3 regions of the Serratia sp. Ae19-1 genome follow, and region 3 is predicted to be linked to each of the others. Evidence: predicted binding sites of a transcription regulator. Region 3 holds the regulator's gene; each other region holds the start of a gene.
What was found. The regulator PhoB, encoded in region 3, activates phosphate uptake and scavenging genes when phosphate is short. The targets are predictions, from matches to a motif close to CTGTCATAAAACTGNCNNAT.

Region 1: a site for PhoB is predicted at 2,473-2,492, ahead of pstS (phosphate ABC transporter substrate-binding protein PstS). Genes of this name have one in related genera too.
Region 2: a site for PhoB is predicted at 2,679-2,698, ahead of opgB (phosphatidylglycerol--membrane-oligosaccharide glycerophosphotransferase). Genes of this name have one in related genera too.

Annotation. Positions count from the first base shown of each region.
Region 1 is NZ_JBCHWD010000002.1:580,825-584,984, forward strand. Features, by position in the region: gene pstA (phosphate ABC transporter permease PstA) at 1-308, opposite strand, end outside; gene pstC (phosphate ABC transporter permease PstC) at 310-1,266, opposite strand; gene pstS (phosphate ABC transporter substrate-binding protein PstS) at 1,357-2,397, opposite strand; gene glmS (glutamine--fructose-6-phosphate transaminase (isomerizing)) at 2,734-4,160, opposite strand, start outside.
Region 2 is NZ_JBCHWD010000003.1:348,603-352,762, reverse strand. Features, by position in the region: gene AAIE04_RS11860 (AMP nucleosidase) at 1-92, opposite strand, end outside; gene opgB (phosphatidylglycerol--membrane-oligosaccharide glycerophosphotransferase) at 230-2,533, opposite strand; gene AAIE04_RS11850 (transporter substrate-binding domain-containing protein) at 2,818-3,558, shown strand; gene AAIE04_RS11845 (ABC transporter substrate-binding protein) at 3,559-4,160, opposite strand, start outside.
Region 3 is NZ_JBCHWD010000001.1:122,466-126,625, reverse strand. Features, by position in the region: gene AAIE04_RS00670 (PstS family phosphate ABC transporter substrate-binding protein) at 1-9, opposite strand, end outside; gene phoR (phosphate regulon sensor histidine kinase PhoR) at 24-1,340, opposite strand; gene phoB (phosphate response regulator transcription factor PhoB) at 1,365-2,054, opposite strand; gene sbcD (exonuclease subunit SbcD) at 2,270-3,502, shown strand; gene sbcC (exonuclease subunit SbcC) at 3,499-4,160, shown strand, end outside.

The DNA.
Region 1 (4,160 bases), on a different contig from region 3:
ATGATGCCGAGCGGCGTACCGAAGATGGTCGCCCACAGGATCAGCAGGCCGCTGCCGGCGATGGCGTTGGCCAGGCCGCCGCCCGCGGTGTTCGGTGGCGGGGTCATCTCGGTGAACAGCGCCAGCGACATGCCGTCGAAGCCTTTGGTGACGGTGGCAATCAGGATCCAGATCAGCCAGAACAACCCGAACGCCATGGTCGCCATCGACAAGAACAGCGCGAGGCGGTTTTTCTGCCGGCGCCAGGCCTGCATTTTGCGGCGGCTTTCCGCCAGCACGACTGCGTTTTGCATATCCATCGTCGCCATGTTAACGCCCCTCATTCTTGGCCAGACGCATGATCATCAGTTTCGACAGCGCCAGCACGATAAAGGTGATAACAAACAGAATCAGGCCCAGCTCCATCAACGCGGCGGTGTGCACGCCGGACTCGGCTTCGGCGAATTCGTTGGCCAGCGCCGAGGTGATGCTGTTGCCCGGCATATACAGCGAAGCGCTGTCGAGCTGGTAGGTGTTGCCGATGATAAAGGTCACCGCCATGGTTTCCCCCAGCGCGCGGCCCAGGCCCAGCATCACGCCGCCGATAACGCCGTTTTTGGTGAACGGCAGCACGATGCGCCAGATGACTTCCCAGGTGGTGCAGCCGATGCCGTAGGCCGACTCTTTCATCATTACCGGGGTCTGTTCGAACACGTCGCGCATCACCGCGGCGATGTAAGGAATGATCATGATAGCCAGGATCACCCCGGCGGCCAGGATGCCGATGCCGAAGGCCGGGCCGGAGAACAGCTCGCCGACGATCGGAATGCCCGACAGCACTTCGCCCACCGGCGTCTGGAAATATTCGGCGAACAGCGGGGCGAACACGAACAGGCCCCACATGCCGTAGACGATGCTCGGAATGGCCGCCAACAGCTCAATGGCGATGCCCAGCGGCCGCTTCAACCAGTTCGGCGCCAGTTCGGTCAGGAACAGCGCGATGCCGAAACTGACCGGCACGGCGATGATCAGCGCGATAAGCGAGGTGACCACGGTGCCGTAGATCGGCACCAGCGCGCCGAACTGCTCCGCCGGCGCATCCCACTCTTTGGTCCACAGGAAAGCGAAGCCGAATTTCTGCATGCTTGGCCAGGAGGCGAAGATCAGCGAAACGATGATGCCGCCCAGCAACAATAGGGTAATCAGCGCAGCCAGTCTCACCAGCGCGCTGAAAATGATGTCACCGTTTTTGCCCGGTGCTTTGATGGTCGGCTTGTACTCAGCCATAGATTACTCTCTGTTTGAACCCTGGCAGCCCCAACCGGGATTGGAGCCTGAAGAACTTGTGGGGCGCGGCGAACCCGCGCCCCTGCGTTGTTAGTACAGCGCTTTACCTGAACTGTCTTTTACGTTGGTTTTCCAGGCTGCACGCACCTGCTCAACCACTTCTTTCGGCAGAGTGGCGTAATCCAGCTCGTTAGCCTGTTTGCCGCCGGTTTTGTAGGCCCAGTCGAAGAACTTCAGCACTTCGGCACCCTGAGCAGGATTTTTCTGCTCTTTGTGCACCAGAATGAAGGTGGTGGAGGTGATTGGCCACACGTTGTCGCCTTTCTGATCGGTCAGATCCTGAGCGAAGGTTTTGCTCCAATCCGCGCCTTTGGCGGCGTTGCTGAAGCTCTCTTCGGTCGGGCTGACCGGCTTGCCGTCGGCGGAAATCAGCTTGGTGTAAGCCAGGTTGTTCTGCTTGGCGTACGCGTATTCTACATAGCCGATAGAGCCAGGCAGACGCTGAACGAAGGCGGCGATGCCGTCGTTGCCTTTGCCGCCCAGACCGGTCGGCCAGTTAACGGTAGAACCGGCGCCAATCTTCTCTTTCCACTGCGCGTTGGCCTTGGACAGGTAGCTGGTGAACACGAACGAGGTGCCGGAACCGTCGGCGCGGCGCACCACGGCGATGTTCTGGTCAGGCAGTTTCACGCCAGGGTTCAGCTTGGTGATAGCCGGATCGTTCCATTTTTTGACGTTGCCCAGGTAGATATCACCCAGGGTTTTACCGTCCAGAGTCAGTTCGCCGGATTTGATGCCCGGGATATTCACGGCCAGCACCACGCCGCCGATCACGGTCGGGAACTGGAACAGGCCATCGGCCGCCAGCTTGTCGTCAGACAGCGGGGCGTCGGAGGCGCCAAAGTCAACGGTGTTGGCCACGATTTGCTTCACGCCGCCAGAGGAGCCGATGCCCTGATAGTTAACTTTATTGCCGGTTTCTTTCTGATAAGAATCTGCCCACTTGGCGTAAACCGGAGCGGGGAATGTCGCACCTGCACCGGTCAGGCTGGCAGCAGCGAACGCGGACACGGCGGTCAGGGAGAAGGTCGCTGCCACAATACTGGCGACGGTGGTACGCATCAGTTTCATAATCCCTCCTAATGGGATATTTAAAATCGACTTCGAGTCGTTTTAATCAGAGTAAGTATTGCTGCAGGAGGGAAAATAGGACAGTTTGGTGACAGAAAAATGTACGCAATATGACAGTTATATTACAGTCTGTCTGAATGGTGTTTGTTTACTTACAAATCAATTCGTTAGATTAAAAACAGCGCAATTGCCAAACAATAAAAAAACCGTTTTGGCACGACCTATCCGCTTGAATATGACAACCTTTATCGCCGAATCAACCTCGCCGTCATCTTTTACGCTGCTCATGAAAAAAGCCGGCGCGAAGGCCGGCTTTTGCAGTTTACCTGCGGCAGATTACTCTACGGTGACAGACTTCGCCAGGTTGCGCGGCTGGTCAACGTCGGTGCCTTTGATCAGCGCCACGTGGTAAGACAGCAGCTGCAACGGCACGGTGTAGAAGATAGGCGCCACGATTTCCTCGACGTGCGGCAGAGGAATGATGGTCATGCCTTCGCTGCTGACGAAACCGGCGTCCTGATCGGCGAACACGTACAGCTGACCGCCGCGCGCGCGCACTTCTTCAATGTTGGACTTCAGCTTTTCCAGCAGTTCGTTGTTCGGCGCCACGACGATCACCGGCATATCGGCATCGATCAGCGCCAGTGGGCCGTGTTTCAACTCGCCCGCCGCATAAGCTTCAGCATGAATATAGGAGATCTCTTTCAGCTTCAGCGCCCCTTCCATGGCGATCGGATACTGATCGCCGCGGCCGAGGAACAGCGCATGGTGCTTGTCGGAGAAACCTTCCGCCAGCGCTTCGATCTGTTTATCCATCGACAGCATTTGCTCGATACGCGCCGGCAGCGCCTGCAAGCCGTGCACGATCTCTTGCTCCACGCTTTCCGCCATGCCTTTCAGGCGGCCCAGGCGCGCCACCAGCATCAACAGCACGGTAAGCTGAGTGGTGAAGGCTTTGGTTGAGGCGACGCCAATTTCCGTACCGGCTTTGGTCATCAGCGCCAGATCGGATTCGCGCACCAGCGAAGAGCCGGCAACGTTACAAACGGCCAGCGAACCGAGATAGCCCAGCTCTTTGGACAGACGCAGCGCCGCCAGGGTGTCAGCGGTTTCGCCGGACTGCGACAGGGTGATGATCAGGCTGCCCGGACGCACTGCCGATTTGCGGTAACGGAATTCGGACGCGATCTCGACGTCGCACGGCACGCCGGCCAGCGCTTCGAACCAGTAACGCGCCACCATGCCGGAGTGGTAAGACGTCCCGCAGGCGATGATCTGCACGTGCTGCACCTTGGCCAGCAACTCGTCGGCGTGTGGGCCCAGCTCGCTCAGGTTGATTTGGCCATGGCTGAAGCGCCCTTCCAGGGTGTTTTTCAGCGCCAGCGGCTGTTCGTAGATCTCTTTTTGCATGTAGTGGCGGTAAGCGCCTTTGTCGCCGGCGTCATACTGCACCTGGGATTCGATCTCAGGGCGCTCGATGGCGTTGCCCTGCTTGTCGAAGATGTTGACGGTGCGGCGAGTTACTTCCACCACGTCGCCCTCTTCCAGGAAGATGAAGCGGCGAGTCACCGGCAGCAGCGCCAGCTGATCGGAAGCGATGAAGTTCTCCCCGACGCCGCGGCCGATAACCAGCGGGCTGCCGGAGCGCGCAGCGACCAGCACGCTCGGATCGCGGCTGTCCATCACCACGGTGCCGTAGGCACCGCGCAGCTGCGGGATCACACGCTGAACCACTTCCAGCAGCGTACCGCCCTGCAGCTGTT
Region 2 (4,160 bases), on a different contig from region 3:
CGCAGCGCGTCTACCGCGGCGTCATACAGGGCTTCCAGTTGATCGAGTGCCTGATCGGCGCTGAGGCCGCTGCGAGGTGGGGCATAGCTCATACTTTCTCCTTGGATGTCCCGGCTCTGTGGCGGGGCTGCGGCGTTTCACCGTCACAGGTTAGCCGAAGAAAGGCGTAAAAGCTTGGTCGAAATGACGGGCGCGGCAAAGAAAATACCGCGCCCGCGGCGCAGGGGGATCAGGAAGCGGGGTCGGCCGTTTCGACCTTCAGCGACACCAAGCCGATGCCCAGCTTCTTCGGCGTGAAGCCGCCGCTGGCGCTCTCTTTCGGCTCGGTCGGCGCCGGCGGCGTAATGCTGATGTTTTGCGCGCCGCGCGGGTTATCGAAGCGCAGGGTGACGGTGCTGTCCTGTTCGCCGAGCGACACGAAATGCTCTTCGTCGCCGACGCGCACCGAAATCGGTTCGCCGACGTTGTTGCCGTAGGCGCGGGCGCGCAGCACCAGATCGAAGGTTTTAGGCAGCGGATCGACGTAATCGATGTTCACCGCCGGCGCCAGATTGGCGTCGGACCAGCGGCCCCATTCCTCGACGGCGGAGACGCCGGTGATGGACTTCACCTGTTCCGGCATGCCGGGCAGCATGAACTCGATGGCGTCCGCCCGGTATTTCACCGCCGCGTCGTCCACCTGCAGGCGGGCGACGGCGTTTTGGTAGTCGGCGACGCTGTCCGCCGTCGGGGCACCAAAGTTTACCTTGCCGCGAAAGCGCTCGCCGCTCGCCTGCGCGATCTGCGGCGGCGAGGCCAGGGTACCTGAGGCCACGCAGATGTCGGTGCTCAGCGCCAACTGCGGCGCCCAGACCCGGCCGATCTCGTAGCATTTATCGACCCAGACGAATTTCTCCCCCGCCCCCAGCCCGGCCAGCTGCTTGCGCAGCGGGGTGGAGAGATAGACGTTGAACATCGGTTCGATGCGGTTATCGCCCACCCGCAGGATGAACGGCACCTTATAGGTGACGCCGGAGAAGCTGAAGCTGCGCTGGCGTGTATCCACGCTGTAGTCGCTGATGCGGTTCGGCAGGCCCCACTGGTTGATCACCGCCGGTTTCCAGCCGTTGATCTTCTCTTCGATGTTCAGGAACACCGTAGACAGCGACGGCGCCGACAGGCTGCTGCGGCCGAGGCCGATATAGTTGTCGCCGCCCATCACGTCCAGCACCGTGGCGCCGTTATCCAGTGTGCTGCGCTTTTCGTGGCGCTGCTCCGCCTGCGGCCGGGTGCCGTCGATGATGAAGAACAGGTTGCGGCGCTTCTGCTTGGTCAGAATGTCGTAGGCGGTGTTGTTCATCGCCAGGTGGTCGGAAGACACCACGATCACGGTATTGCTGAAGTACGGCGAGCGTTTGATCTTGTCGATCAGCGCGGCGATGTGCTGCTGACTGCAGGCCACCGCGCTCAGCGAGCGGTTGTCCTTATTCTGCCAGGCGTAACTTTGCTTGCTGCAGCCGGCGGAGATAAAACCGTCCGGGTGATGGGTGTCGACGGTCAGGGTAAACAGCGAGAACGGTTGGCGCTGTTCGGACAGTTCGACAAACTTGCCGTACACCACGTCCAGCACGGTGTCGTCGTACCAGCCCCAGTCGTTTTTATAGCTTGGATCGGCGACCCGATCGCGCAGCTCTTTGAAGCCGTAAACGTGATCGAAGCCGTGGGATTTCAGGAAGGTGTCTTTACCGGCGAACGCCAGCTCGGCGCCCTGGTAGAAATAGTTGCTGTAGCCGGCGGCCTTCAGCACGTCGCCCAGGCAGACGTTCTCCGGGTAGAAGGTGGAGACCGCGCTGGAGGCGTTACCGTCGAAGGGCGCGAACAGCGGAATGCCGCACTGCGAGGCGACCATGCCGGCGATGGTGTAACCGGTACCCGGCAGCTGCTGGGTGTTGCTGAAGTCGATGCTGTCGGCGCGCAGGGCATTCAGTTCGTCGGCCAAACCGGGAAACAGCTCGGTGTCGAAGTAGGTGCGCTCCAGGCTCTCGGCATAGATATACACCAGGTTCGGCCGCTTGCCCTGCACGGTCTTTTTCGGCGCCTTGTAGTAGGTGGTGAAATCGGCGGTATCGCCGACGATCTGGCTCTTGACCAACAGCGAAATGTCCTGAAACGCCGGGGTGGTGCCGACCGAAAACAGCGCCAGCAGCACGGCGACGACGCTGTAGGCCACGCTGCTGCCTTTAGCCTTGCGGCGCAGCAGGCTGCGGGCCAGCACGGCGAAAATTCCCCCCAGCGCCGCCAGCAGGCCGATAAACGGCAGCACGTATTTGCTGACGCCGGCGCCCTTGAGGCTACTGGTGACGGTGTAGATCACCGCATCGGTGATGCCGTCGCCGGTAAAGTAGTTGCTGGCGATCAGGATGACGTTCAGCACCAGATAGCTGCCGAGCAGCGTCAGCAAAATGGCGAACCACCAGCGGTTGGCGGCGGCCCGGGTGCGATAAATCAAAATCGACGCCAAAAAGAGAACAAACGAAACGACTGCTAAAACCATCCGCCAAACCCTGTCTGATTGGAAAAAACGTTGCTGCCCTGGTCTGCGCCGCCGGCCGTGCCGCGGCGCGAAAAGTGAAGGGTATAGCCTATTGCCGGCGGCGGAACAACGCGCGATCTCCCGCTACGGCCGACGAGCGGCGGCTATTGTACATTTTTATGACGATAGTGTGACGTTAATCACGCCAGCGGCGGCCACGGCGGCGAAAGCTTGCTGGTCGGAGGTTTCGCTCTACGCTTAATGAGCGCCACGACGGCGCGCCCATCAGCCATTCAGGAGGAAGTATGCAGACGATTTCCGCAGCGGTACTCGAGGATTTGGCCCCGCAAGGCGTGTTGCGCGCGGCGATCAACTACGGCAATCCGGTGCTGGCGCAGGCGGGGGCCGGCGGCAAACCGCAGGGGGCTTCGGTGGAGCTGGCCAGCGCGCTGGCTCAGGAACTGGGCGTGACGCTCGAGCTGGTGACCTATGACGCGGCGGGCAAGGTGTTCGCCGATCTGGACAGCGGCGCCTGGAACCTGGCGTTTATGGCCATCGAGCCGGTGCGCGCGGCGCAGATTGCGTTCAGCGAACCCTACGTGATCATCGAGGGGACTTACCTGGTGGCGAACGACGCGCCTTACTTTGAGGTGGCGCAGCTCGACAGGCCGGAAGTGCGCATTGCGGTCGGCCAGGGGGCGGCGTATGACCTGTTTTTATCGCGCACGCTGCAGCAGGCGCAACTGGTGCGGGCGGCAACCTCTGCCGAGGCGATCGCGCTGTTTTTCGAACGGGGGCTGGAGGCGGCGGCCGGCGTGCGTCAGCCGCTGCTGGCCGCCGCGGCCGCCCATCCGGGCTACCGGGTGCTGGAGGGGCATTTCACCGCCATCCGTCAGGCAATGGCGGTGCCGCGGCAAAAAACGCAGGGCGCCGCCTATGTGAACGGCTTTATTGAACGCTGCAAGGCCAACGGGCTGGTGAAGGCGGCATTGCAGCGCAGCGGCCAGGGTGAGGTGACGGTGGCGCCGCCGGCCGCCTCGGCGTGATCAGTCCAGTTCCACCGCGTACTGTTCTACCGGGGTGATTTTCTTGATCAGCTTGTTGTCGAACAGGAACTGCTCGTAAGCCTGGTAGCGGGCGCGATCCAGCTTGGCCGGATCGCGCGCGAACAGCGGCAGGCTGGCTTGCCAGGCCTGCTTGTTCAGCTCGGTATTCAGCTCCGGGTGCGCCTTGGCAAACGCCAGCCAGGTGTCCTGCGGGTGCGCGTGCAGGTAGTCGCTGCCTTGCTTCAGCGCGGCGAGGAATTTGCGAATTTTCGGCTCGTTCACCGCATCGCGGTTGGCGACGATGATCAGCTCGTCGTAGGCCGGCACGCCGTAATCTTCGACGTTGAACACCACCGGTTCTTTACCCTGCAGCTTGAGCTCCAGCGCTTCGATGTTGCGGTAGCCGCCGATCACCGCATCGACCTGGCCCGCCAGCAGGGCGCTGGTCAGCTGGAAGTTGACGTTGATGAGCTTGATATCCTGCGGTTTGAGATGCTCGTGTTCAACCATGGTGGCCAGCGTCGCCTGTTCGATGCCGCTGACCGAGTAACCCACCGTTTTGCCCTTGAGATCCGCCGGCGAGGCGATGTTCTTGTCCAGCG
Region 3 (4,160 bases):
TCGGGTCATACCGGTGTCTCGCGTTAATTTTTCACCGCATTCTCTGATAAAGCGGCCGGAACAATCAACCGGTTGGGTAAGGTAAAGATAAAGCGGGTGCCGATCCCCGGTTCGCTGAGGATCTCCAGCCGCGCGTCGTGATGGCTGAGCGCGTGTTTGACGATCGCCAGCCCCAGCCCACTGCCGCCGGTCTGGCGCGAACGGGCCTTGTCGACGCGATAAAAACGCTCGGTCAGGCGCGGAAGGTGCTCGGCGGCGATGCCCGGCCCGTTGTCGCTGACCTGGAACTGCGCACCATGTGCCGTCTGCTGCCAGCTGACTTCGATATGGGTGCCCTTCGGCGTGTGGTTGACCGCGTTGTACACCAGGTTAGACACCGCGCTGCGCAACTGGTCTTCATTGCCGAACACTTTGAGCTGTTCGTTCACCCGGAAAGCGATCTCGTGATTGCCGCCGCTCAGCGATTGCGCCTCGCGCTGCAACACCCGCAGCATCAGCGGGATATCCACCCGTTCGTTCATGTCGACATTGGGCGCCGCCTCGATGCGCGACAGCGTCAGCAGCTGTTTGACCAGCCCGTCCATCCGGCGGGTCTGCTCTTGCATGGTGCTCAGCGCCTTGCTACGCAGCGAGCCGTCCTGCTCTTCGTCGCCCATCATTTCCAGGTAGCCCTGCAGCACCGTCAACGGCGTGCGCAGCTCATGGCTGACGTTGGCGAAGAAGTTGCGCCGCGCCCCTTCCAGCTGGCGCATCTGGGTGACGTCGCGCGCCACCATCAGCAGTTGCCCTTCGGAATAGGGCATCACGCGGAATTCGACGTAATGTTCGTTGTTCAACTGCAGCGTCAGCGGGCGCGAAAACTCCTGCTGTTGCAAATAGTGGCTGAACTCCGGATAACGCAGCAGGTTGAGGATGTGCTGGCCGTTGTCTTCCGGCCAGCGGAAGCCGAGCAGATGCTGCGCCAGGCCGTTGCACCAGAAGATATTGCCTTCGACGGTGGTCATCACCACCGCGTCAGGCAGCGATTCGGCCCCGCTGCGAAAGCGCTTGATCAGCAGCGCCAGCTCGCGGCGGCGGCGGCGGTTGCGCTGCTGCATCTGATACAGGCCATAGAACAACGGCTCCCAGCTCCAGCGGCCGGGCGGCGGCGTCATGCTGCGGTCGATCCACAGCCAATGGGAGAGTTTGAGCTGGTTGTAGAAATTCCACACCAGCGCAGCCAGCGCTGAGGCCAGCAGGAACCAGGGCAGATAACCGAAAATCAGCCCCAGCAGTAAGGCGGGCAGACAAAAAAGAGCCAGCTCCAGAGCCAGCCTCTTCCACGACAGACGTTCTAACACGGCATATTCTCCAGCGCGGCGCGATCAGTAGCGCGTTGAGAACCGGTAGCCGGTGCCCCGAACGGTTTGAACCATTTTATCATGCCCACTGGTTTCTAACGCCTTGCGGAGCCGACGGATATGCACGTCAACGGTACGGTCTTCCACATAAACGTTAGTGCCCCAGACGTGATTAAGCAACTGCTCGCGGCTATAAACCCGCTCCGGGTGGGTCATAAAGAAGTGCAGCAGCTTGAACTCGGTCGGCCCCATGTCCAGCGCCTGATCGTTCGCCATCACGCGGTGGGAGGACGGATCCAGGCTCAGTCCTTGCATTTCAATCACTTCTTCCACCGCCATCGGTGAAATACGGCGCATGACCGCTTTGATGCGTGCCACCAGCTCCTTGGGCGAGAACGGCTTGGTGATGTAATCATCCGCCCCCACTTCCAGGCCGCGCACCCGGTCTTCCTCTTCGCCGCGCGCGGTCAACATCATCACCGGGATATCGCGGGTCAGCGCTTCGCGCTTCATATGCTTGATAAACTGAATGCCGGAACCGCCGGGCAGCATCCAATCGAGCAACACCAAATCAGGGAACGGCTCAGACAGGCGCGTCACGGCGCTGTCATAATCCTCGGCTTCCAACGGTTGGTAACCATTCTGTTCCAACACAAAGCACACCATCTCACGGATCGGCGCTTCGTCTTCCACCACCAGTATGCGTCTTGCCATCGTCAATCCTGCCAATGTGTTAGCGACTTTGCGGGCGCCATTATGCGTCAGTTTTGTGACACTTTTATGAAAAAAAGCGGCTGTTATAGGCAGTAAGCATAGCGATTATTTCCCATAGTAAAGAAAAATCATTCCGCTGCCCTCGCCATTGCGCCGGGACAGCCGGCGCCGCGGCCTTTATAATCATCGCCATTACCTTTGCACCCGGGAGTGTCATGCGCCTGATCCACACCTCTGACTGGCACCTTGGCCAGTACTTTTTCACCAAAAGCCGCGCCGCCGAGCACCAGGCTTTTCTGAACTGGCTGATCAAACAGGTAGAGCAGCAGCAGGTGGATGCGCTGATCGTCGCCGGGGATCTATTCGATACCGGCTCGCCGCCCAGCTACGCCCGCGAACTGTACAACCGCTTCGTGGTGGAACTGCAGCGCACCGGCTGCCAACTGGTGGTGCTGGGCGGCAACCACGATTCGGTGGCGACGCTGAACGAATCGCGTGAACTGCTCTCCTGCCTGAACACCACGGTGATCGCGAGCGCGCAAAGCGCCCCCGAACAGCAGATCCTGGTGCTGAACCGGCGCGACGGCCAGCCGGGCGCGGTGCTGTGCGCCATCCCGTTCTTGCGGCCACGCGATCTGCTCACCAGCCGCGCCGGCGAATCCGGCGCGCAGAAACAGCAGGCGTTACAGGAAGCCATCGCCGAACATTACCAAACGCTGTATCAGGCGGCCTGCGAGCACCGCGACCAATTGGGCCTGCCGCTGCCGATCGTCGCCACCGGCCACCTGACCACCGTCGGCGTCACCACCTCCGACTCGGTGCGCGACATCTATATCGGCACCCTCGACGCCTTTCCGGCGCAGGCCTTTCCTCCCGCCGACTATATCGCGTTGGGCCACATCCACCGCGCGCAGAACGTCGCCAAATCGGAGCACATTCGCTATAGCGGCTCGCCGATCCCGCTCAGCTTCGATGAACTGGGCAAAGCCAAAAGCGTCTTTATGGTCGATTTCGCCGACGGCGCTTTGCAGCAGGTGGAAGCGTTAACGATCCCGCAGTTTCAGCCCATGCAGCTGATCAAAGGCGATCTGGCCGAGATCGAACGGCAGCTGCGGCAGTTTGCCGATTATGACGGTGAGCTGCCGGTGTGGCTGGATATCGAAGTGGCGACGCAGGACTACCTCAGCGACATCCAGCGCCGCATTCAGCTGCTGGCAGACGAGCTACCGGTGGAAGTGGTGCTGCTGCGGCGCAGCAAAGAACAGCGCCGCCAGGCGATCGCACAGCAGGATAAGGAAACGCTCAACGAACTGAGCGTCAATGAAGTGTTCGAGCGGCGCCTGGCGCAGGAGACTGAGCTGCCCGAAACGCGCCAACAGCGGATGCGCCAAATGTTCCGCCAGGTGGTCGATGCGGTGCAGCACAACGCCGAGGAGAACAACCCATGAAAATCCTCAGCCTGCGCTTAAAAAACCTCAACTCGCTGCAGGGCGAATGGAAGATTGACTTCACCGCCGAGCCGTTCGCCAGCAACGGTCTGTTCGCCATTACCGGCCCGACCGGCGCGGGCAAAACCACCCTGCTGGACGCCATCTGCCTGGCGCTATACCACCAGACGCCGCGCCTCAACGTCACGCCAAGCCAGAATGAACTGATGACCCGCCATACCGCCGAATCGTTGGCGGAAGTCGAGTTCGAGGTCAAGGGCGTCGGCTATCGCGCCTTCTGGAGTCAGCGCCGCGCCAAAAACGCGCCGGACGGCAACCTGCAGGCGCCGAAAGTCGAACTGGCGCGCCGCGAAGACGGCAAGATCCTGGCGGACAAAGTGCGCGACAAGCTGGAGATCACCGCCGCCATCACCGGGCTGGACTTCGGCCGCTTCACCAAGTCGATGATGCTGTCTCAGGGGCAGTTCGCCGCCTTCCTCAACGCCGACGCCAACGATCGCGCCGAGCTGTTGGAAGAACTGACCGGCACCGAAATCTACGGGCGATTGTCCGAACAGGTGTTCGAATCCCACAAACAGGCCAAAACCGATCTGGATGGGCTGCATCAGCGCGCCAGCGGTATCGAGCTGCTGAACGACGAACAGCGCCACTCCCTGGT